Fulvivirga ulvae: one gene and its partner. The protein of the gene in region 1 interacts with the protein of each later gene in a pairwise test. Links are inferred from orthologs where the notes say so. Each region holds a gene or a part of one and is shown on either strand. Other genes may lie near its edges.

Region 1 (11,183 bases):
ATATCGTGATCCGGATCGACAACCAGTACGATAATTACTTTGTGAATGAGCAGGATATACTCTCGCTTATGACCTCTGCCGGAGCACATGTAGTTAAAGGTGCCAGTTTTAAAGACCTTAACCTGAAAGAAATAGAAGAAAGAGTAAAAAGTGACAGGTTTATAAAAAAGGCTGAGATCTATAAAGATCTTAAGGGAAATATGCTGGTCAATGTTGATCTCAGAAGGCCATTTGCAAGAGTAATTCAGAGCAACGGTCCTGATGCTTACATAGCTACGGACGGAGCGGTTTTACCAGTGTCAGATAAGTTTTCATCGCGGGTTGTACTCATCTCAGGCAAGTATACCGGGCAACTGGTCAAAAGTGATCTGCTGAGTACAGATGAAGGGAAGAAAATCTATGCTATGCTAAGATTTATCAATAGTGACAAATTCTGGAAGGCCCAGATCGCTCAGATTGATATTGATAAAAAGTTGAATATGACGCTGTACCCCCAGGTAACTAAGCAATATGTAGAGTTTGGGCAACCTGAAGAGTTGGAAGAAAAGTTTAAAAAGCTTGAGATCTTCTATAAGCAAATACTACCACGAAAAGGGTGGAACACTTATGAAAGAGTGAATTTAATGTATGAAGGACAAATAATTGCGGAATAGTTACAGCTGGACGGTTTACGGTAAGATAACTGAAAAGGGTAAGATGAAATCCGCAAATTAAAAGAGAAACAACCACTAATAAATAAATAGTTACAACCATGGAAAATGACAAAATAGTAGTCGGACTTGACATTGGTACCACGAAGATCTGCGCTATCGTGGGACGCAAGAACGAGTTTGGGAAGCTTGAAGTTCTTGGTATGGGCAAAGCGGAGTCAGATGGTGTTATCCGCGGTATAGTAACCAATATTGATAAAACGGTAAACGCGATTGAAAAGGCGGTTAGGGAGGCTGAAGATCAATCGGGCATCGATATCAGAGTAGTCAATGTAGGTATTGCCGGTCAGCACATCAGAAGCTCTATACATCATGGCAGCATCACAAGAACCTCTAATGATGATGAGATCACCATTGAAGATATAAATAGATTGAGCAATGACATGTACAGGATCGTAATTCCTCCCGGGAGTGAGATTATACATGTTATGCCACAGGACTATACGGTAGATTATGAAGACGGTATTAAAGATCCGGTAGGGATGTCGGGTGTAAAACTAGAGGCGGACTTTCATGTAATTACGGCTCAGACAAATGCCATCAATAACATAAACAAATGCGTAAGACGTGCAGGTTTGGAAATTGAAAACCTTATCCTTGAACCCCTGGCTTCGAGCCTGGCCGTATTAAGCGATGAGGAAAAAGAAGCTGGCATTTGCCTGATCGATATCGGTGGTGGTACTACTGACATTGCTATTTTCCATGATAACATAATAAGGCACACCGCGGTGATACCTTTCGGAGGTAACATCATTACTTCAGACATTAAGCAGGGTTGCATGGTGATGCAGCACCAGGCAGAGCTGCTGAAGACGAAATTTGGTAAAGCAATTGCGGAAGAAGCCAGCCCCAACGAGATTGTTTCCATACCTGGTATCAGAAATAGGGCTCCAAAGGAAATATCCATTAAAAACCTGGCTCATATTATTGAAGCCAGAATGGAGGAGATCATAGAGCTGGCACATACTGAGATCATCACCTCTGGCTTTGAAAACAGGCTGGCAGGTGGTATTGTCATCACCGGTGGTGGTGGCCAGCTGAGTGGACTTAAGCAACTGGTAGAGTATATGACAGGGATGGATGCCCGGATCGGATACCCTAATGAGCACCTGGGAAGAAGTAAAATGGATGCTGTTAAGAGCCCTATGTTTGCTACTTCCGTTGGCCTTGTGCTTTCAGGTTTTAGAGCCCTTGACGAACGGGAAAACAGGTACAAGGAGGTTAGAGCGGCCAATAACAGGCCGGGGACAAAGAAAAAGGAAACCGGAAGCGGTGACTTCTTCAGTAAAATACTTAACAAAACAAAGGGATTGTTAATTGATGACTTAGACGGAAAAAACGAGTATTAACGATCCGGAATTAATTTTTGCAACCACTAAATTTTAAATAGTTATGTCTGAAAATGCATACAAATTCGATATTCCAAAGCACCACAAGTCGATCATCAAAGTGATCGGTGTGGGAGGCGGTGGAAGTAACGCTGTTAACCACATGTTTAACCAAGGCATCAAAGATGTAGAGTTTGTTGTTTGTAATACCGACTCTCAGGCTTTGAAAACCAGCGCCGTGCCGGGTAAGATCCAGATAGGTGTTAACCTTACCGAAGGTCTGGGAGCAGGAGCTAATCCTGAAGTAGGTAAAAATGCTGCATTGGAAAGCAAGGAAGAAATAAGAGACCTGTTGGGCAATGATACCAAAATGGTATTTATTACAGCAGGAATGGGCGGGGGTACAGGTACTGGTGCTGCACCGGTAATCGCCCGCATAGCCAAGGAAATGGACATACTTACAGTAGGTATAGTTACAGCTCCTTTTGGCTTTGAAGGAAAAAAGAAAGCCACTCAGGCTGAAATAGGGATCAATTCGCTGAAAGAGAATTGCGACACCGTATTGGTTATACTTAACGACAAACTGAGAGAGATCCATGGTAACCTCTCCATTGGCAATGCCTTTGCACAGGCCGACAATGTATTAACAACAGCAGCTAAAGGTATTGCGGAGATTATAACAGTTGCGGGTTATGTAAACGTCGACTTTCAGGACGTGCGAACTGTAATGCACAATGCAGGGGCCGCGGTTATGGGATCAGCAGAAACCAAAGGAGAAAACAGAGCGAGGAAGGCTGCTGAAGAGGCATTGGCCTCTCCATTATTGGATAACAGAGATATACTTGGAGCTCAGAAAATATTACTGTCCATTATTTCAGGGGATCAGGCTGAATTACAAATGGATGAGCTTACAGAGATTACCGAGTACATCCAGGAGCAGGCTGGTGACGATGCTGAGGTGATCTTCGGTCACGGTGTGGATCCTGATCTGGGAGATAGCATCAGAGTGACTGTAATTGCCACGGGGTTCGACCATGACGAGGCCTATCTGCCTGAAAACAGACGAAAAGAAAAGCAGCTGGAGAAGGAACAACAGCAGGTAGAGCGAAAGGTGTATGACCTTGAGGCGAATAAGCAGATCAATATGTTCTCCAACGATAACTCAGTAAATAACACTCAGGGTGAAATAACCAAGAGAGAAATTGATCAGCCTTCTTCCGGGAATAATAACAATGGTAATTCATCAAGTAACTCTCAGGAAAGAGGTTATTCATTCACGAGCCCGGTAAATGCAACCGATGACGATGGAGACGACGGACTTTTCTCAGAGTTGGAAGAAGAGTTTGAGATTATGGATGAAAATGATACTGATCAGCACATCAATGATGATGGTATGATGGATATCCGAAGTACTAAAGACAGGCTTCAGGAAAAAGCACAGGAAAGACTTCAAAAACTGAAAGGCTTGAATAAGTCTGAGATGAATGCCAATGAATTTAAAGAAAAGCTGGATGTGCCCGCTTATTTAAGAAGAGAGGTGCGTTTGCAAAATGTACCCCATTCATCCGAAGCACATGTGTCTAAGTATAATCTGAATGATGATAACCAGATTTTAGGTAACAACAGATTTCTGCATGATAATGTAGATTAAGACTACTGATTGGCATTAGCAGCATAGAACCGGCTTACTCCCAATTGTAGTGGTTGTTGGTTGTAAATTTTTCGGCCGGTGCTGTGATGCCATTTTTTAAACGTGAGACCTCCCGGGTGCGCCCGGGAGGTTTTTTTCTTGTTCCCAGACAGGTTCTTTAACATGTTCCTTCCTCTGGACAGGCAGGCCTTTGCCAGGTTCTTTTATTTGAATCAAAGATCATTGTTTTTACTTCCTGATGGATGTCTCTTGAAGAGAACCCCTCGGCAATTGTGTACTCCGCATCATTTAACAGTACTCCATTCTCTTTATCCCATTAGCATCAAAAAAAGTATCAATAGGGACCTTTCGGAAAGTAAAATGTGGCTTTTGGAAAGTTGAATATGTGATTTAGTGCTAAAATTCGTTTTTTGAGCAATTACATGGATTTGTGAATGGACATTTGTATTTTGTTTAATCGCTTAAACACCCAAAACCTTTACGCTATGAAACTTGAAAAGATACTGGACAACCTTAACTCCTTTGAGAAAAACTCCTTCCTTAAAATCATTGATGGAATTGTTGCAGAGAAACCTAAGAATACAAAAGAAGTCGATAAGATACTTAATGATGCTAGTGGGGGTGATTTAAAGGCCATGGACAGTATTAATATTTCAAAAGTATTTAATCTGGTTACTGATGAATTTGCAGAATATGTAAAGCAGGAATTTTTAAATGCAACCTCTCAAATAGATATCCTTACGGATATTTTAGTAAGGGATGGTAACTGCATTATGAAACAGGATTGGTTATCGCGTTTGTATGATACAGAGTTAAAGCAATTAATTAAGAACACAAAGATTTTTCAGTCACAAATAGACGATGAAAAATCCGAATTAGATCCGATAAGGCAGCGTGACTACCAAATTTACAGGGCATGTGTAAATACGGCATTAAACAATGATTTGGAAAACAATTTGGAATGTAAAGTAAGTTCTGATGAACAGTCAATGCTAAATACCCTAGCCCGAGAACTTGAGTTATCAAACGAGGAAGTTAAGCTTATCAATTATATGGTAGTTTCTGTAAAGCAGATGGATATAGATACCATTATTAACGAACTCAAAAACCTCGGAATCATATTTTACTCCAAAAAGACAAATATGGTTTATGTAGCGGACGAGGTAGTTTCAGTACTAAGAAAGGTTAAAGGTAAAAACGTAGCTGATAAATTTTTCAGAAGGGTGCTGCGCCAGCTTAGGGAGCCACAAATTAATATGATTTGTAAAAAGCACAATATGGACTGGCGGAAAGACTTGGACAGTAAGATGAAGGGTATAATAAAGGAGGGAATTTCATTTACGGGTGTTCTGGTTAACGATATACATAAAGAAGGTGTTACTCTGACCGAAAAGAAGAAATTCATCAATGATTTGTGCGACAATAAACTTAGAATAGTTACACCCCTTAAAGGAGTCACCATCGAAGATAAGTTAGCAAACCTTGTTAGTTACTTTGAAGATATAGAGAGGGATGATAAAGTAGGAATATCGATTGACGGTTATGAGAAACTGCTTATTGAACTTGGAGAGACCATTCCAAAAGTTAATAAGCTACTGAAAGATGAGTTTGAGTTGCAAGATGAAAATGTCATGAAAAGCAGCTATTTGCTTGATTATAATATCAAACCTATAGATGTTTTAGAGATTATACCGGAGGCTGAACTCTGTAAATTCTGTGAAAAAAGAGATATAAAGACTCGGGGAGATGTAATTGTTAATATCCTTGATAATTACACGGATGCTGAAAATTTATATTTGGAGAACTATTCTAGCATTGGCTATAGAGACTTGGGTACATTAAAAGAGAATGGAATTACAGTAAAAGAGGCGGAGATTGGGATATTGTTTGAAACACTTACGAAGAAAATATTTTCGAACCTTGGATTTTCGGTTGATGAAGATTTAAGAAAGCAAATCAATACCTCTAAAGACAAAATTGACATTCTGCTCAATATGGGTAACGATGATCTGATACTCGTGGAGTGTAAGTCGGTGAAAGAAAGTGGGTATAACAAATTTAGCTCTGTTTCGCGCCAGCTAAAATCTTATATGAAACTTGCGGAAAAGAATGGTCATAAAGTGATAAAGTCATTATTGATAGCTCCTGATTTTTCTGACGACTTTGTTAAAGATTGTGGTTTGGACTACGAGTTGAATCTTTCTCTAGTGACTGCGAACTCCTTGACCAAAATCCAGGAGGCGTTTAAATTGTCTAAGCACAAGACATTTCCATATAACCTCCTCATGAGAGATGTGTTAATACAAGAGGACAGAGTAATTAAAGCCATCGGGAAATAAAAAAATCTCCAGTCATTCACGACCGGAGATTTAAACTTTGTATTTCTACCCCAAGACCTGTCCCCCGACAGGTCTTTTGCACAACACGTTTAGTTAGTTATTCCTGAAAGTATACTGCAAAGAAGCAGTAATCCATCTGCCCTCCTGAGGATAAGCAAAGCGGGTACTGCCACCCTGATAGTATTTGGTATCAGCAATGTTCTTTACTCTCAGGTCCACCACAAGGTCATTGAATTTTACATTTAGTCCGGTATTGATGACAAAAGCCGCATCCGTGTAGTTGTCAGGTACACTTGAGTCCGAACCCAGAGCGGTGATTGGAGAAAACTGTGAGGAGACATATTTTAAGCCAACGTTAAAAAATACCCTGTTTGAAAAATAATAAGTACCAATCACATTAGCTGTAAAAGAGGGGATATTCGATATTTTTGAATCATCCACTTCGTAGTCCGTGGCATCTATCGCATGCTGATAGGTGGCATTTGCAAGTATATCAAGATTACCCACTTTTGTTCTTACCTGCTCCTCTATTCCCCAACTGGTTAATGACCCGGCATTTCTATATTTAGGGTCTTCGGGGCCAGCCTCGGGATCACGATAAATAAAATCAGTCAGAGACTGGTAGAAGAAGTTGATATTATTGTAAACTTTTGAAGATAACAATCTTGAGTCCAGCGTTAACTGCAACGCCTGCAGGTTCTCAGGCAGCAAATCCCTTGAGCCTGAATAAGAGGGGAGACTATTGTAGCGGTACCAATAAGGGGCATCTACAAAGGACTTGGAGTAAGAAAGCCTGACATTATGCGATGAACTCGCCTCATAAATAAGTGCCAACCTGGGACTAAGCGCATCCACATTGTCACCTTCATGTCGGTTTTTAATGTCGTAGCGGAAGCCAGCATTGACCAGAAGGTTATCAGTGAGGTTGTGTTTCCATTGTGTAAAGCCAGAGTATATGATCTCCTCTCCTTCCTCCATCAAAGGTGTGGCCGTATCTAAAAAGGTATCCAAAATGCCGGTGCCATTAGCAGATGTGGCCAGAAAACTGTCATATACATTCATCCAATCTACCTGAGTGCCTATCAGTACGTTCCCTTTTGGGTAGTGAAATGTAAATTGAGCTATACCGCCAAGGTCACGGTCCCACCAGGCTACTACCGAATTGACACGGTTAACGGGCGATGCTATCAGGTGTCCTAAAACCTTTGTGTTATCACCATAAAGATCAAGTTTAAAATCTACCGATTTGGAGAAAGTACTGGTGTAGCCCACTTTTACACGCCTCATTTCCTGTCCCAGGCCGGGCTCTTCGCCAAAGATGTCGTCAAAATCATTCTTGTTATATATTTCACCGGTGCCGCCACCATCGGTGAAAGGCTGCTGTATTTTTCCCTTGGTCGTATTAAAGAAAATGTCGAATTTACCCATGGTTGCCTGAATGCCGATATCATAATCACCCTGCACGGCACCGAGATATGCCACACCATCTTCTGTTGTAGCTGAGCTATAGTCATCAGCCGCATTAATATCTCTTTTTTCACCTTCGGCAGAATAATGATAGCCCCAGGCCAGGATATCCTTATCCACGCCGAGCCCGGTACCGGCAGCAGCAGATATGTATTGCTGCCCATGGTTTCCACTGGCAACCTTTACCTGGGTGCCATCCAGCTCCGACCCTTTGATCGTGATAATGTTTACTACTGCTGTAAGTGAAACGTTACCGTATATAGAAGAGCCGGGACCTCTCACAACCTCAATTTGCTTGACCTTGTCCAGGCTTATGCTGTAATCGGGGTTGGACATAGAGTATGCCCGAGAGTTTAACCTGTGTCCGTTTACCATAAAAAGTATTTTTTGCTGAGCAGAGGCGTATATGCCGCGCATGCTGACATTCATTTCATTGTGGTCTTCTACGGCGGTGAAGCCTGGTACATAGGTAGTTAATACTTCTTTGATATTTCGTGCTCCTATGGCGTCTATCATTTCACGGGTAACCACCGTCATAGGCACCGGTGTTTTAAGCATCGATTCTGACTGTAAGGAGGCGGTGGTAACTTCAATATTCATAAGCTCCTCCAAAGTCATATTAAAGTATGCACTGTCAATGTCCTGAGCAGTTACACATAGTGTAACCAGCATACTTAAGGTAAGTAAGTAGATTTTTTTCATTATATGGGATGTGTTTTAGGGATAAGGAAGATGTCCTTTAAAAAAATATAATTGCTAAAAGTTAAAAAATATTTTAACCCGAAACTTATAATAATGAAAGTTCAGAAACAAGAATTAACCGGTAATTTTCTTTTTGGGTGTTTTTGTATAAATTATGTTATATAATGGAATTTTTGGAAATATTTGATTGATGAGGCTTGGTATTTTAAGGTGATCATTTAGAGGTAGTTACGTGGGAAGTGGTGATGATCCGAAGATAAAAAAAGCGTACTTTTTATGGTACGCTTTTACTAGTTTACAATATTTTTTTATCCCTGAGCTTCGGGGCTTCCAAAGACCTTTTCAATTATACTGCTTCCCCAGGCGAACGGGTCTTGCCGGATCTTGGTCTCTTCGTTACCAATCAGATAAAACAAACCATCTATGGCCTTTTCTGTAGCGTAGCCATCAATAGTTTCGGGAAGCGATGTATTGATAAAATCGCTCACCTTAACTGTACCCAGCCCGGTATTGTACTCATAATTTAAAAAGCCTACGATGCTCGTGTATATGGCATTGGCCTCAGTCTGGTCAAGTGCACTCTTCACATCTGGCTGGAAAGCATTGAACAATGCCTGATTGGTCTTGCTATAGAAGTAATGTGTTGCAGAGGTATCAGAACCCTGAAGTATGCCCAAAGCGTCATCAAAGCTCATACTTACAATGGCATCACCAAAAATTGGCAGAGCCTTATCAGCGGCTTTTTCAGCACCGCGATTCATAGCTACTATAAGCTCTTCAAAAGGATCACTGTTAATGTCAGGGTTAAGGGCTACATATGCATTCAGAATAGTGCTATAAGGCACACTGGTAAAACCTAAATTAATAGATCCGGTTTGAATAGTATTCTGTAGAGATTTAACTTCGGGAGGAAGCAGAATCTTAATGATTTCGTTCTTTAAATATCCATCTACAGAAGATGCCGTGGTTACGGAGTTGTCAAGCCCAACATTCAGAGCCTCTTTTAAGCCTGCGACAATCTCTCCGTTTGTGAGTCCGTTGTCTAGCTCGTCACATGAAATGAAGAAAAAGAAAGATGAAAAAATGAAGATTTTTAAAAAATGTCTCATACAGATAGAAATTTAAATAACGCGTCTCTAGTTAGTTTTAATTCTGCAAAACAAAAACCATACCCATCATTTAATGAAGGTATGATTTTACATTCAGGTACCTCTTTATGCAGTTTAATCACGTCGAAGTAACCTGTGTTTTTCCTGAACTTACTTTCTGACTTTTAATGTATCGCGTGTTTAGTATGCCAATATTTTCGAAATATTCAAAGGCATCAATTATATCCAGGTAAACACCGTCAAAATTGGAATCTAATATCTTTTTTAGATATGAGCCGTCATTTCCGTAGATTATACTCTGCCATTCGGGCTCCCAGTATCTCACTTTATAATTCCCTGCCCAATCAGGGTTTTCGGCATCCATCCAGTCAGGCTTGTTGGTGTTCCATTCACTGTTCCAGTAGTATCGATAGTTTTCTGCTTCGCCAATAGACATATAAGCAATCACCAGCCTCTTCCCTCCATTGGCTTTGCTTCTTAGCTGTTCAACTTCTGAAGCACTAAAAACCGAACCATCTGTAAAGAATAGATCCATGATCAGTAAATCGTAGTTTGTTGATGTCACTGCTTCAATAAATGCTGTTTTCGAAGTGAATTCGCCGGGGTTTATGAGATAAAGAAAATTTTTGGCTTCGCCTAATATGGTGATTATTTCGGCATTTTCACCATGAATTGAAATAGGATAGGAGGGTATATTGTCTAACTCGCGCTGGTCTGCAGCAAACGAAATATAGCCATGACTTTCGTTCTGAGTATAAGAGTCATCCATATGAGCCTCGGTAGAGCAATAGTCCGTGGTAAGTATTGTATTGCCTGCATTTTTTGATACATCAAGCAAACCCATCAGGTATATACTCTCAACTGATGGTGTTGCTTCATCATCATTATCATAACCGTAAAACATGTCTTCCTGTCCGTTGCCATCTATGGCTGTTAAATAATCACTGTCAGGGCTTCCGTCTTCTTCGCCGTTATCAGTAACGAGTTCAATGCCATTTTGGGGGATGACGAGAAAATCCGGATGCAGGGCTTTTGAATATTGGCTTATGCCTATTACATAATCACGCATTTCCTGTCGGTAGTCAATGTTTAGTGGTGATGGCGGCGCCTGTAGGTCTTCATCATGACAGGCAGCACATGTTATGATTAAAAGAGGCAGAAAGAACTGGTTTTTCATTTTAACTTTTACTGCCTAACGTGGTCTACGGTGGTAATGGTATGTAAATAGCGTTTGAAATTTCTTTAAGGAAGATTAAGAGCCACCATGCTGCGTATATGGTGGCTCTTTTGGGTTAATACTTTATAATTCTGACCTGCTTTACTATTGATGAAGGAGTTATAACCTTTAGAAGGTAAGCTCCGGCTGGTAATGCTTCCAGGTTAAACCTGTTGGATTGATTGCTGATCAAAGCATTGGCCATTACTCTTTCACCTTTGAGGGAATAAATCTCCATAACAATCTTTTCTTCTTCAACACCTCTTAAGTCAATAGTCAATAAGTCGGTTATCGGATTAGGAAATACAGGTATGTCACGATCTTGCAATGGGCTGACTTGTGTGCTCTCATTGTCTGTAGCCGTATGATCAGAAGCAACGCGGGCATTTGTGGCCTCACTGGTATATTCGATTACCAGCAGTGGAGCCTGGGCTGAGGAACCGTTGTAGCTCTCTGCCACCCTTCTTCCTGATCCGGCTAATATCAGAGACAGTGCATTGCCAGGGTTCCAGCCACTCCTGTTGACTATTTCCTGAATGATTTGTGAGATGTCCGAAGTCCTCTGGTCTGTGCCGGAAGCTCCTGTTGAGTTCCATGCCGGTGGATTCCAACTTATTGCAGCAGAAGTCACAGGCCGGTTAGAAATATTAAATGATCCTGA
Region 2 (11,287 bases), 2.6 Mb from region 1 along the record:
CCCCTTGCAACATAATCAATACTACAGGAAAACCAATGATACCAAACAGGATGGCCTGATTTTTCAGATGATCCATTCGAAAGCCACTCGTACCTATAAATTTAGCGACCGCCAATGCTGTAGCAAACTTGGCAAACTCAGAAGGCTGAAGTCTGAAAGCACCGATCTCGAACCACGACTTGGACCCTGCCACTTCCCGGCCAAACACCAGAACGAAGATGAGTAAAAACATTACTCCTCCAAAAATGAAGTAGCCGAAGGTATCATAAAATTTAAAGTCAACTACTAAAATAGCTATGATCAACACCACTGAAGCAGCAATAAACATCAACTGCCTTCCACTATTCAGGGTAGTGCTAAAAATATTCTGAACGGCTGTTTCATCATAGACTGCCGCATATATGTTCAACCAACCCAGTATCACGATCAGGAAGAACAATAAAACAGTTGCCCAATCCAGCTTACTTACTATACTATCCGATCTTCTCACTATAAAAATTCTCCTTTCTTCACGTATTCCTCTATATGAGGCCGCTTGGTTTCACCCAACAGGTATTTTTCTATCATCAGGCTGGCAATTGAGGCTGCTGCCCTGGCACCCTGCCCGGCGTCTTCTACATACACCGAAACGGCTATTTTGGGATTATCTTTGGGCGCAAAGGCTATAAAAACCGAATGATCTGGCAACGGATCATTTTGAACTGTTCCTGTTTTTCCGCATACTACAATATCCCGTAACTGTGCCCGGTATTGGCCGGTCCCTGATTCTACCACCTTGGCCATGGCCTCAACGGCTATTTCAAAATGCTCAGGAGAAACTGATGTATAGTGCTTTTTTGCATACTTCGGAAGGGGTTGACCTGTCTCCCCAACAGATCTTACAAGGTGCGGGATATAGTAGTAACCTCTGTTTGCGACTGTTGCCGCAAAATTTGCCATTTGCAGCGGCACTACAAGGTTTTCTCCCTCTCCAATAGCGATGGAGTAAATATTTGAATATTTCCAGGGCCTGTTATTGTAGGCACGGTCATAATAAGAAACACTAGGTACCATTCCTGACTTCTCGTTGGGCAAGTCTATTCCCAAAGGCGCACCCAAACCGAAACTTTCGATGTGCTTGTGCCATTTGGCTAATCCAATACGTGTATCTTCATATGTATCCTGCGAAAGCTCTTGATTAACAACGCGTTTCATTACAGTATAAAAATACGGGTTACAGGAGTGTTTAATGGCTCCCACCAGATCTTCGTACGAATGTGGCCCATGGCAGCCAATTATGCCCCTGTTACAGGCTATCCTGGTGTGTCTGTTTACTACGCCTTCCTCTAATGCCACCATAGCCTGAACTATTTTGAAAATCGAACCGGGACGGTATTGCGCCATTAAAGGACGGTTAAACAAGGGCTTCATTGTATCCGCACTGATGGAAGCGAAATTCTCACTGTAATTTTTACCCGTAAGCTGCTTAGGATCATATGATGGCCCGGACACAATCGACAATATCTCTCCTGTAGCAGGCTCAATGGCCACTATACTTCCTGCTTTGCCCTCCATCAGTTTCTCTCCATATCGCTGCAGGTCGATATCCACGGTAGTTATCAGGTTTTCTCCAGGGATGGCAAGAGTATCATATTTACCACCTTCAAAATCGCCCTTCTCTATACCCCTTACATTCCTGATCTTAAACTTCACACCCCTCTTGCCCCTGAGTTGCTTTTCATAGTAAGCTTCTATGCCGCTTTGGCCAATATAATCGCCCTGCCGGTAGTAATTAAGTGTATCTCTGTCCAACTGCCGCTGGTTGATCTCGCTGACATACCCTAATGCGTTGGCCATTACGGGATATGCGTATGCCCTGGTCGTTCTTGCCTGAATATCGAATCCTGGAAAATCAACCAGGTAGTCTTCCACACGGGCCAAATCGGTATTCGAGAGCTGCTTAATAAAGATATTGGGCTTAACATACGAGAAGCCTTTTGTTTTGGACATCTTCTCGTACTTACTTTTGAATTCTTCGGGAGTAATATTAAAAAGTTCGCAAAACTGTAATGTATCCAGTTTGGCAACTTCCTTGGGGGTAATGGTCAGATCGTATTGGGGAGTGTTATAGACTATAAGCTTGCCGTTCCGGTCATAGATCAAACCTCTGTAAGGGTACTCTACTATACGGTGAATAATATTACTGGTAGCAGCCTGCGCATATTTATCGTCCAACACCTGAATGGAAAACAGTTTGATCAGAAAGATTATCGCAACGACAATCACTATCAACTGTATTACATTCTTACGTGAATCGTTCATAGTCCTCTCCTCTTATTATAAAACAGGTATTGTGTAATCAGAATTACGGCGAAAGTAAACCATGTACTAAAAAAAGCTTTGGATAGTGTAAAGCCAAACAATCCAAAACCTGCAGACTCAATAAAAAACAACACACAGTGGTGGAGAAAAATTAGTGGCAAAGCGTAAAAACTAAACCATTGCCAGCCATTCAACCGGACTGTAGGCATCGAGCCTGTGTCATAGCCTCCCTGCGGTGTAAGCAGGTTGAGCCAGTAGTTCCTTATAAACATTATAAACACGCACGATGCTGCATGAATTCCCAGACTATCATAAAAAATATCAACTGATATACCAAGAATAAAACCCAGGGTCATTAAGGTTAGTACACCGGTCTCCACAGGCAATACAAGTAAAAAGGCCACATACAAGAAGCAAAAAGACTTATCAAAAAGCACAAGGTTTTGAAGCAGAAGAACCTGTACTAATACATACAGAAAGAAAGAAATGATTTGTAATATAAGTCTCCTGTTAAGCATTAAAATATTTCCGCGTTAGTTTCCAAAGAATCTTGTTCCGTTTTAAGGCTATTTTTGATGAGGTACACATAGGATAGCTCATTCAAGTCGCTGGCCAATGATATGGTGATGTCGTAAAAAAGAGCATCTTCACGAACCTCTACTTCTTTTATTAAACCTATAGGTATACCCTCGGGGAATATTGCATTGTAACCAGAAGTAACTATAGTATCATTCACCTGAGGTTTTACATGACGGGGAACATACATAAGCTGCGCAATATAGGGATCTATTCCACCCCACTTTACTGTAGCCAGATCACCGGTCCTTTTTACTTTGGCCGAAACCAGCACATCTCCATGCAGAATAGAGGTAATCACAGAAAAGTGTTTCGAAACAATCTTTACTTTGCCAACCACACCATCGTTACCAATAACGCCAAATCCCGGCTCTACACCATCAACTGCCCCTTTGTTTATGGTAATATAGTTATTAAACCTCCGCGTTGAGTTGTTAATGACTTTAGCACTAAAGTACTCATATTTTCTAATGACAATGCTGTCTGTTTCAGGGATGGTAACGCTATCTGCTTCAGACAGGGTGCTGTCGTTTACCTGGCTTATCTGAACCTCAACAAGCTTTTGATTAAGCTGCTCAAGCCTCTCTTTTAAATCTGCATTCTCCCGGGCAAGGTCAGTATTAACCTTTGCCAGACTGAAGTAGTCCGATATATTACCTGACGACTGAAGTAGCCCTGCCGCCAGCCTGTTTGAAGAATTAAAGAATTTAGCTCCCTGATAATTGTTGTTTTGTATAATAAACCAACTACAAAGTATCTCTAGGAAAAGAAATGTCAAGAACGCTCTGTATTGATAAAGAAACAGAAATAATCTTTGCATTTACCCCGTGTTGATCAAAAGTCAAAAAATTTTAGTTAGCCTAACTACCAAACAAACAACAATTATGTCATTAGTACTGCTTTGAAAGAATTCAGATTCTTAAGTGCGTGCCCTGTACCTCTTACCACAGCTCTTAACGGATCTTCAGCAACGTGAATAGGCAATTTTGTTTTCAAGGCAAGTCGTTTATCCAACCCTCGAAGCAACGCGCCACCACCTGTTAGATGGATACCGTTATCATAAATATCTGCTGATAACTCGGGTGGAGAGATCTCCAAAGCTTTCAGAACAGCCTCTTCAATTTTAGACACCGACTTGTCAAGGGCAAATGCTATTTCAGAGTAAGAGATCTTTATTACTTTAGGAATACCCGTCATCAGGTCACGGCCTCTTATTTCATAATCTTCAGGGCCGTCGTCAAGCTCAGTAAGTGCAGAACCTACTTCTATCTTCACTTTCTCTGCAGATCTTTCACCGATCAGCAGGTTGTGTTGTCTACGCATGTAGTCAAGAATGTCGCGGTTAAACGTATCACCCGCTACACGGATAGACTGGTCGCAAACAATCCCTGAAAGTGCTATTACAGCAATCTCAGTTGTTCCTCCTCCGATGTCAACAATCATGGAACCTACAGGCTGTTCGATGTCGATACCTATACCTATGGCTGCTGCAATAGGCTCATGGATCATATAAACTTCTTTGGCTCCGGCATGTTCCGCCGAGTCACGCACAGCTCTTTTTTCAACCTCAGTAATACCTGATGGTATACAGATCACCATACGGTGCGAAGAAGGAAATAATTTCTTACCGCTATCGATCATTTTGATCATTCCTCTGATCATATGCTCGGCAGCATGGAAGTCAGCGATCACGCCATCCTTTAACGGACGAATGGTCTTGATATTCTCATGTGTCTTCTCATGCATCTGCATAGCTTCCCTGCCAATAGCCAATACTTTGTTTGTATTTTTATCGATGGCTATTATGGAGGGCTCATCTACTACTATTTTGTCTTTATGTATGATTAGGGTGTTAGCTGTACCGAGGTCAATGGCTATATCACTAGAAAAAAAATCGAACAATCCCATGTTATGTTGTCAAATGGTTAGGCTTATCAATAAGTGGAAATTTACAAATTAGTTTCTTTTTAACTTGCAAAATTACATTTTTTTAATGTTTGAAATGGCGTATTCCGGTAAATACCATAGCCATGTTGTTTTTATCACAAAAATCAATGGAATCCTGATCTTTAATAGAACCTCCTGGCTGAATCACCGACCTTACCCCCTCACTGTAAGCGATCTCCACACAGTCCGGGAAAGGAAAGAAAGCATCAGAAGCCATAACGGCACCATTAAGATCAAAACCAAAAGTTTTGGCTTTGTGAATGGCCTGCTTCAGGGCATCTACACGTGAGGTCTGGCCTACACCGCTTGCCAGTAGCTGACCATCCTTTGCCAACACTATAGTATTGGACTTGGTATGTTTGGCCACTTTACTGGCAAAGATCAGGGCTGATTTCTCTTCTTCAGCAGGAGCTTTCTTTGTCACTACCTTAAGGTCCTCCAGTGCATCTGTTTTCAAGTCCCTGTCTTGTTCTATTACTCCGTTTAGCAGGCTTTTATATTGTTTTTTTGTATTCAGTTTATATTGTTGTTTCAGCAATATCCTGTTTTTCTTTTGCTTAAGTACCTCCAGGGCATCTTCTGTAAAATCTGGAGCAATCAAGATCTCAAAGAACAACGAATGCATAGCTTCCGCCGCATCTTTATCCATAGTTTTGTTGGTGATCAATACTCCTCCAAAAGCCGAAACGGTATCAGCTGCGAATGCTCTTTCATAAGCCTCCTTCACTGTGCTGCCTGTAGCCACACCGCATGCATTGGTATGTTTAAGTATAGCAAAAGCAGTATCGTCAAACTCTTCAATTAACGAAACTGCCGCGTCAATATCAACAAGATTATTGTAAGAAAGTTCTTTGCCATTGAGTTTCTCCAGCATTGAATCAAGGTCACCGTAATATGCGCCCTCCTGGTGTGGGTTTTCGCCATACCGAAGTACTTTTTTATCTCTCAGGCTTTGCTTAAAGCTACCTACCTCACCGTTGCCATTGAAATAGTTGAAAATGGCTGAATCATAATGAGAGCTCATATCGAAGGCTTTAGCCGCGAACAGCTTCCGGTCAGTCAGTTCGGTAGCTCCTTCTTTTGCTCTTAGCAATTGCTCAACATCAGTATATTGTTCCCGTGAAGATACGATGAGTACGTCCTTAAAATTTTTAGCTGCTGCTCTGATCAAAGAAATACCCCCAATATCAATTTTTTCTATAATATCCTGTTCAGATGCACCAGAAGCTACGGTTTCTTCAAAAGGATACAGGTCAACAATCACTAAGTCTATACTGGGTATTTCAAACTCATCGGCCTGTTTCTGATCATCATCCAGCTCTCTTCTGTACAAGATACCTCCAAACACTTTAGGGTGTAATGTTTTTACCCTTCCTCCAAAAATTGAAGGATAGCTGGTTAAGTCCTCCACAGCTGTTACTTCCACGCCAAGGTCTTCAATGAATTTCTGAGTACCTCCGGTTGAAAAAATCTGAACATTGTTTTTCGCAAGTAGCCTGACTATCGGCTCAAGATTGTCCTTGTAATAAACTGATATTAAGGCCGATTTGATCTTCTTCAAAGACATGAGTTATATTTAGTGATTGAGAGTTGATAGATACCCCTGATCTATCTCTGTAATATATCCGGGCATCCGAAATTTTCAAGCTGCAAAATTATAAATTTTTAATTGAATTATTAATCACTGATTCTATTACCTGCGGATAATGTTGGTATTCTAACTGATGCACCTTATCAGCGACCGTTTCGGCAGTATCCTCTTCGGTGACAGGGCATTTAGCCTGAAAGATAATTTCGCCTTCATCATACTTATTATTAACATAGTGAATACTGATACCGGTCTCTCTCTCTCCTGCAGATTTTACAGCCTGATGAACATTATCTCCGTACATCCCTTTACCTCCGAACTTCGGAAGAAGGGCGGGGTGAATATTGATGATCCTGCCAGGATATGTCTCTACCAAATTTTCAGGAACCAGCAGAAGGAACCCGGCCAGCACCACGAAATCTATCTGATATTCTCTCAGTATGTCAAGCACTTTATTAGTATTCCTCAGATCATCTCTGCTGAAGGCTACAGCGGGTACCCGAAGCTTCTTTGCTCTTTCCAGCACATAGGCTTTGGGGTTATTTGTGAGTATAAGGCTAACCGTAATTTGATTGTTGCTCCTAAAATATTCGGTGATTTTCTCGGCATTGGAGCCGCTACCTGAAGCAAAAATGGCGATTCTCGTCATATTATTTATTTAAACACAACCATGCTTAATATCCCAAGGAACATGATTAATTTACAATAGTTACTCAAATAACTGAAGTCCTTTATTGTGTCGGCCCTGGAGAGCTTGTAGGCCATAAAACCTAAGGGAACAATTAGTAGTAAGCAAAAAAGTGTCATTTCTTCTCCCACAAATATATAAGCTAAAAAGCTAAGGCCTGATAAAAAAGCCAGAGATAGCACATATATAACATTTTTTGTTTTCCTGAGCCCATAAACCACCGGCAAAGTCCTGCAGCCGAAAGTGGCATCTCCTTTCAGATCTTCCATGTCCTTTATTATCTCCCGGATAAGCGTAAACACAAAGGAAAAAAGCGCATAGGCCACCACCAGCAGGTTACCCGACTGAAAAAGTATTTCCACAATGTAGATAGACAGGCCCGTTAATATAGCTACTACAAAATTTCCTATAAAGGGCATCCTTTTTAACTGGTTGGAATAAAGCCAAAGAAGGAGTGCCGACGCAAAATTTATTGCACCTATTTGCCATGAAAGCAGAAAGCCTAAGCCGATGCCTGTAAAATTAAGTACCGTATGGGCAGCCATTGCCACCCGTCTCTTTAAAACCTTGCCTACTACTACACGATGGGGCTTATTGATAAGGTCGATCTTAACATCATAATAGTCATTGATAATATATCCGGCTGCTGCTATCAGTACTGAAGATAACGAAAGTAAAAACAGCTCGTGATGCAATAAATAATAGCTTATATTTTTAGAAGAATCAATTAAAAACGAGGCTGTAAAATACTGGGCGAATACTATGATCAACAAATTCCAGAAGCGGGTAAGCTGGATGAACCCTGATAAGGAGAAGTTATTTGGTTTATAACGTGAGGATGGTACCATCAGGATCAGTTTAGCATGGCAAAGGTAAATCCTGATCAGTACTATTACAATAGATGGGATTTGTATTTAACGTTTCTGTGTTTATCGTTCACAAAGCATGCTTCCGAAGTCTCGCGACTTCGGAAGCATGCTTTGTCCCAATGATTAAAACCTCAAAGCTACAGAAGCCAGGAAGTTTCTCGTGGCTTGTGGATAATAGTAATTCTCCCTTACTACATAATCCGGTCCGCCCTGATAGCCAAAAGTATAACCGTTTGAAGCATAAAGCTCATCAAATATATTATTCACCTGGAACGTAAAGGCCATATCCCTTATAAAATCTGTATGTAAAGTGTACATCAACCTCAAATCATTCACAAAATAAGCATCTATGGCCCGGTTATCGTTTGATGTATTATCGAGATATTGCTTACCCACGTACTTAGAGAGTAAGGACAGCTCAAGTCCTTTTACAGGGAGAAGAGTGATTTGCGATCCGGCTATAATATCAGGTGAAAAGGCAACATCTGTATCTTCATATTCATTTTCTATAATATTGTACTCATCAAAACCGGCCCCATAGTCGTATATGATCTCATTGAACGAACCTACCTTGTTTTGACTAAAAGTGGCATTTGCCATCACCCTGAATCGCTTTGATATATAAAACTGCCCCTGGATCTCTACACCTGTTCTGTAGCTGTTCTTAACATTAGTTCGCAGGGCGCTACCTACATCGTTTAGCTCTCCGGTAAGTACCAGTTGATTTTTATAATCCATCAAGTAGTAATTGGCCTGGAGTTGATAATTAGCAGCCCTTTTTCTAAATCCTGCTTCAAGATTTCTCAAGGTTTCGTACTCAGGCCTTGTTGGAGCATCAATAAAATCGCTACGTACCGGCTCCCTGTTTGCAATGCTGTAAGAAGCGTAGAAATTACTGTTTGCATCAAGTGAGTACACCAATCCAAACTTCGGATTGAAAAAATCATAATTTGCAGAAATGCCCAGCAAGCGTTGATCATTGTCAATCCCGGCTATGTCATATCTTACATTGCGGTATTGCAGGTCTCCGAAAGCGCTTAAGCTGTTTGTTATCTGATAGTTGACTTTTAGAAAAGTGTTAAAATCATTCTTATCACCGGTATTATCGTAGTACCTCTCTTCGATAGAGGTGCCTGCTGCAAATTCCGCCCATATGATCTCGCCAAAGTGATCACCTTCATAAATGTTGTATGCACCTCCCAAAACAGCATTCCATCGCTCCTTCTGATACTCAAATGAATAGGTAAAACCATAGAAGTCATTGTCAAGCCACCTTCTTCTGATCAGATCAGTTGATGTAATGGTGGTATCACCAACAGTAACATTGGGCAAACTATAGTCTTCAAAATCGGCATCCTCTCTGAACTGCTCGTAATACCCACGGCCATAAGTATAATGCAGAGATACATTGGCTGTAAAATCCGGCATTAATAGCTGAGATACATGCAGTTGATAATGGTCTTGCTGGTAATCGTCCACCTCGTCCTCATACATGTACCAGTTAAAGGTTCTCCCTGCTGTTCTAAGGTTTTCAGCCAGTGCATCGCTAACTCCATTGTTGGCAATCACGGCCTCTATTCCTTCGGCATCATTTTCAAGAACTGCCTCTGGCGTACCATACCACGATTGATACGTACGTTCCTTTCCTCCGAATATTATGGCTTTCACCAGAATTTTTTTACCATAAAACCCTCCTGATAAGTAGTAAGAATTCAGGTCAGAAGTGGCTCTGTCTATGTAACCGTCAGAAGTGATCTTGGACAGCCTGCCGTTAAATGTCCATTTATCATCAATAAGACCTGTACCAAAACCCAGTGTATGCCTCCACGTGTCAAATGATCCAAAAGAGTTGATCACTTCCCCATAAGGTTTTTCCTGTTTGGTGTTGGTTTGCAGATTTATCGTTCCTCCAAAAGCTCCTGCTCCATTGGTAGATGTACCTACACCTCGCTGTATCTGTATATTTTCTGTAGAAGAGGCAATATCAGGGATGTCTACCCAGAACACCCCTTGAGACTCGCTGTCGTTTAGCGGCACACCATTGATTGTTACGTTGATCCTGGTGGCATCACTTCCCCTGATCCTCAAACCCGTGTAGCCTACTCCAGCCCCTGCATCAGATGTAGTGACTAGTGAAGGCGTCCAGTTAAGCACAAATGGCAGATCCTGACCGAGGTTATTTTCTTCTATTTCTTCCCTGTTTACCACTGTAAAAGTCGTGGGTGTTTTATCATTGGCCCTGGTAGCTGAAACTATCACTTCGTCAGTCATGTAAACATCTGGCGTTAAAACAACCTCCAGGTCCTGATCGTCGGTAACATCCAGTTCCTGCTCATAGGGATCATAGCCAATGAATGTAACCTTCAGCAAGTATTGCCCTTCCTTAACCTCACCAAACGTAAACCTCCCCTGTCCATCTGCCGGCACTGCTTTTTCCTCTAAGAACACATTAGCCGCAGGAAGTACTTCACCGGTATCAGCATCCTTAATGGTACCCTTAACCACAAACTGTCCATGCGACACATAGGACGACAACAGCAATAACGCTGCAATAATCAAAACCCTCATTTCTCAAATTAATTATATCGTTAAACAAGTCCGGAACAGGGGATTCCCGGATCATTTTAACATACCTCCCTACGCCAGCATTACCTGGATCAGGTTTCGACCCATATTTTCAGGTCTTGGGTATAATCTCAGCCCGTGTGTTTGGGCACCCCTATTTAAATGCAAAGTTACCAAAAAGTGGTTATTATCTCAAATAATGATAAATTCGTCAGGTAAAACCGCAGAGCCCTTTTATCTTTGAGCCATAGCCTTATAAATTATGTATAAAGTAAACGTTAACGATAATAGTTTTGAAGTAACACTTAAGGATGGCCAAATAGATATTGACGGTCAGCCTTTTGAGTGGGACATTGCCAGGATCAACGACCAGTCGTACCACATCATTAAAGACAGTAAGTCATACCGTGCTGAAGTAGTAAATGCTGACTTTAAGAAAAAGAGCATTACACTTAAGATCAATGGCAGCAAATATGACATAGAGCTCAAAGACAAATTTGACCTGCTTCTGGAAAAGCTGGGAATGGATGTTGCTGCATCAGCTCAGATGAATGATGTAAAGGCTCCGATGCCGGGGTTGATCTTTGAAATCCAGGTGGCTGAAGGAGACGAAGTAAAGAAAGGCGATCCAATAATGATCCTTGAAGCCATGAAAATGGAGAATGTGATCAAGGCAGACGGTGATGGTGTGGTAAAGTCAGTAAAGGTTAAAAAAGGAGATAGCGTAGAAAAAAATCAGGTGTTGGTCCAATT

The links.
Region 2: the proteins of ftsA (region 1) and LVD17_RS13230 interact in binary tests that used the Escherichia coli proteins (3 or more experiments, as listed by UniProt). The link is inferred for Fulvivirga ulvae from one-to-one orthologs.

Annotation. Positions count from the first base shown.
Region 1 is NZ_CP089981.1:505,924-517,106, reverse strand. The notes cover bases 18-2,905. They hold ftsA (cell division protein FtsA), read left to right. Parts: upstream 18-751; coding sequence 752-2,059; downstream 2,060-2,905. Other genes in these bases: ftsZ (cell division protein FtsZ), read left to right, coding at 2,103-2,905; LVD17_RS02250 (cell division protein FtsQ/DivIB), read left to right, coding at 18-653. In the rest of the region: more of LVD17_RS02250, read left to right, coding at 1-17; more of ftsZ, read left to right, coding at 2,906-3,689; LVD17_RS02235 (hypothetical protein), read left to right, coding at 4,175-6,028; LVD17_RS02230 (TonB-dependent receptor plug domain-containing protein), read right to left, coding at 6,122-8,197; LVD17_RS02225 (DUF4197 domain-containing protein), read right to left, coding at 8,506-9,306; LVD17_RS02220 (endo alpha-1,4 polygalactosaminidase), read right to left, coding at 9,425-10,483; LVD17_RS02215 (fibronectin type III domain-containing protein), read right to left, coding at 10,599-11,183. UniProt on the Escherichia coli protein: Essential cell division protein that assists in the assembly of the Z ring. May serve as the principal membrane anchor for the Z ring.
Region 2 is NZ_CP089981.1:3,151,505-3,162,791, reverse strand. What follows is about bases 2,773-5,764. They hold LVD17_RS13230 (rod shape-determining protein), read right to left. Parts: upstream 4,786-5,764; coding sequence 3,760-4,785; downstream 2,773-3,759. Other genes in these bases: purH (bifunctional phosphoribosylaminoimidazolecarboxamide formyltransferase/IMP cyclohydrolase), read right to left, coding at 4,868-5,764; mreC (rod shape-determining protein MreC), read right to left, coding at 2,819-3,697; LVD17_RS13240 (Rod shape-determining protein MreD), read right to left, coding at 2,773-2,819. In the rest of the region: rod shape-determining protein RodA, read right to left, coding at 1-490; mrdA (penicillin-binding protein 2), read right to left, coding at 490-2,301; more of LVD17_RS13240, read right to left, coding at 2,298-2,772; more of purH, read right to left, coding at 5,765-6,391; purN (phosphoribosylglycinamide formyltransferase), read right to left, coding at 6,480-7,061; LVD17_RS13215 (geranylgeranylglycerol-phosphate geranylgeranyltransferase), read right to left, coding at 7,067-7,948; LVD17_RS13210 (TonB-dependent receptor), read right to left, coding at 8,093-10,537; LVD17_RS13205 (acyl-CoA carboxylase biotin carboxyl carrier protein subunit), read left to right, coding at 10,797-11,287. UniProt on the Escherichia coli protein: Forms membrane-associated dynamic filaments that are essential for cell shape determination. Acts by regulating cell wall synthesis and cell elongation, and thus cell shape.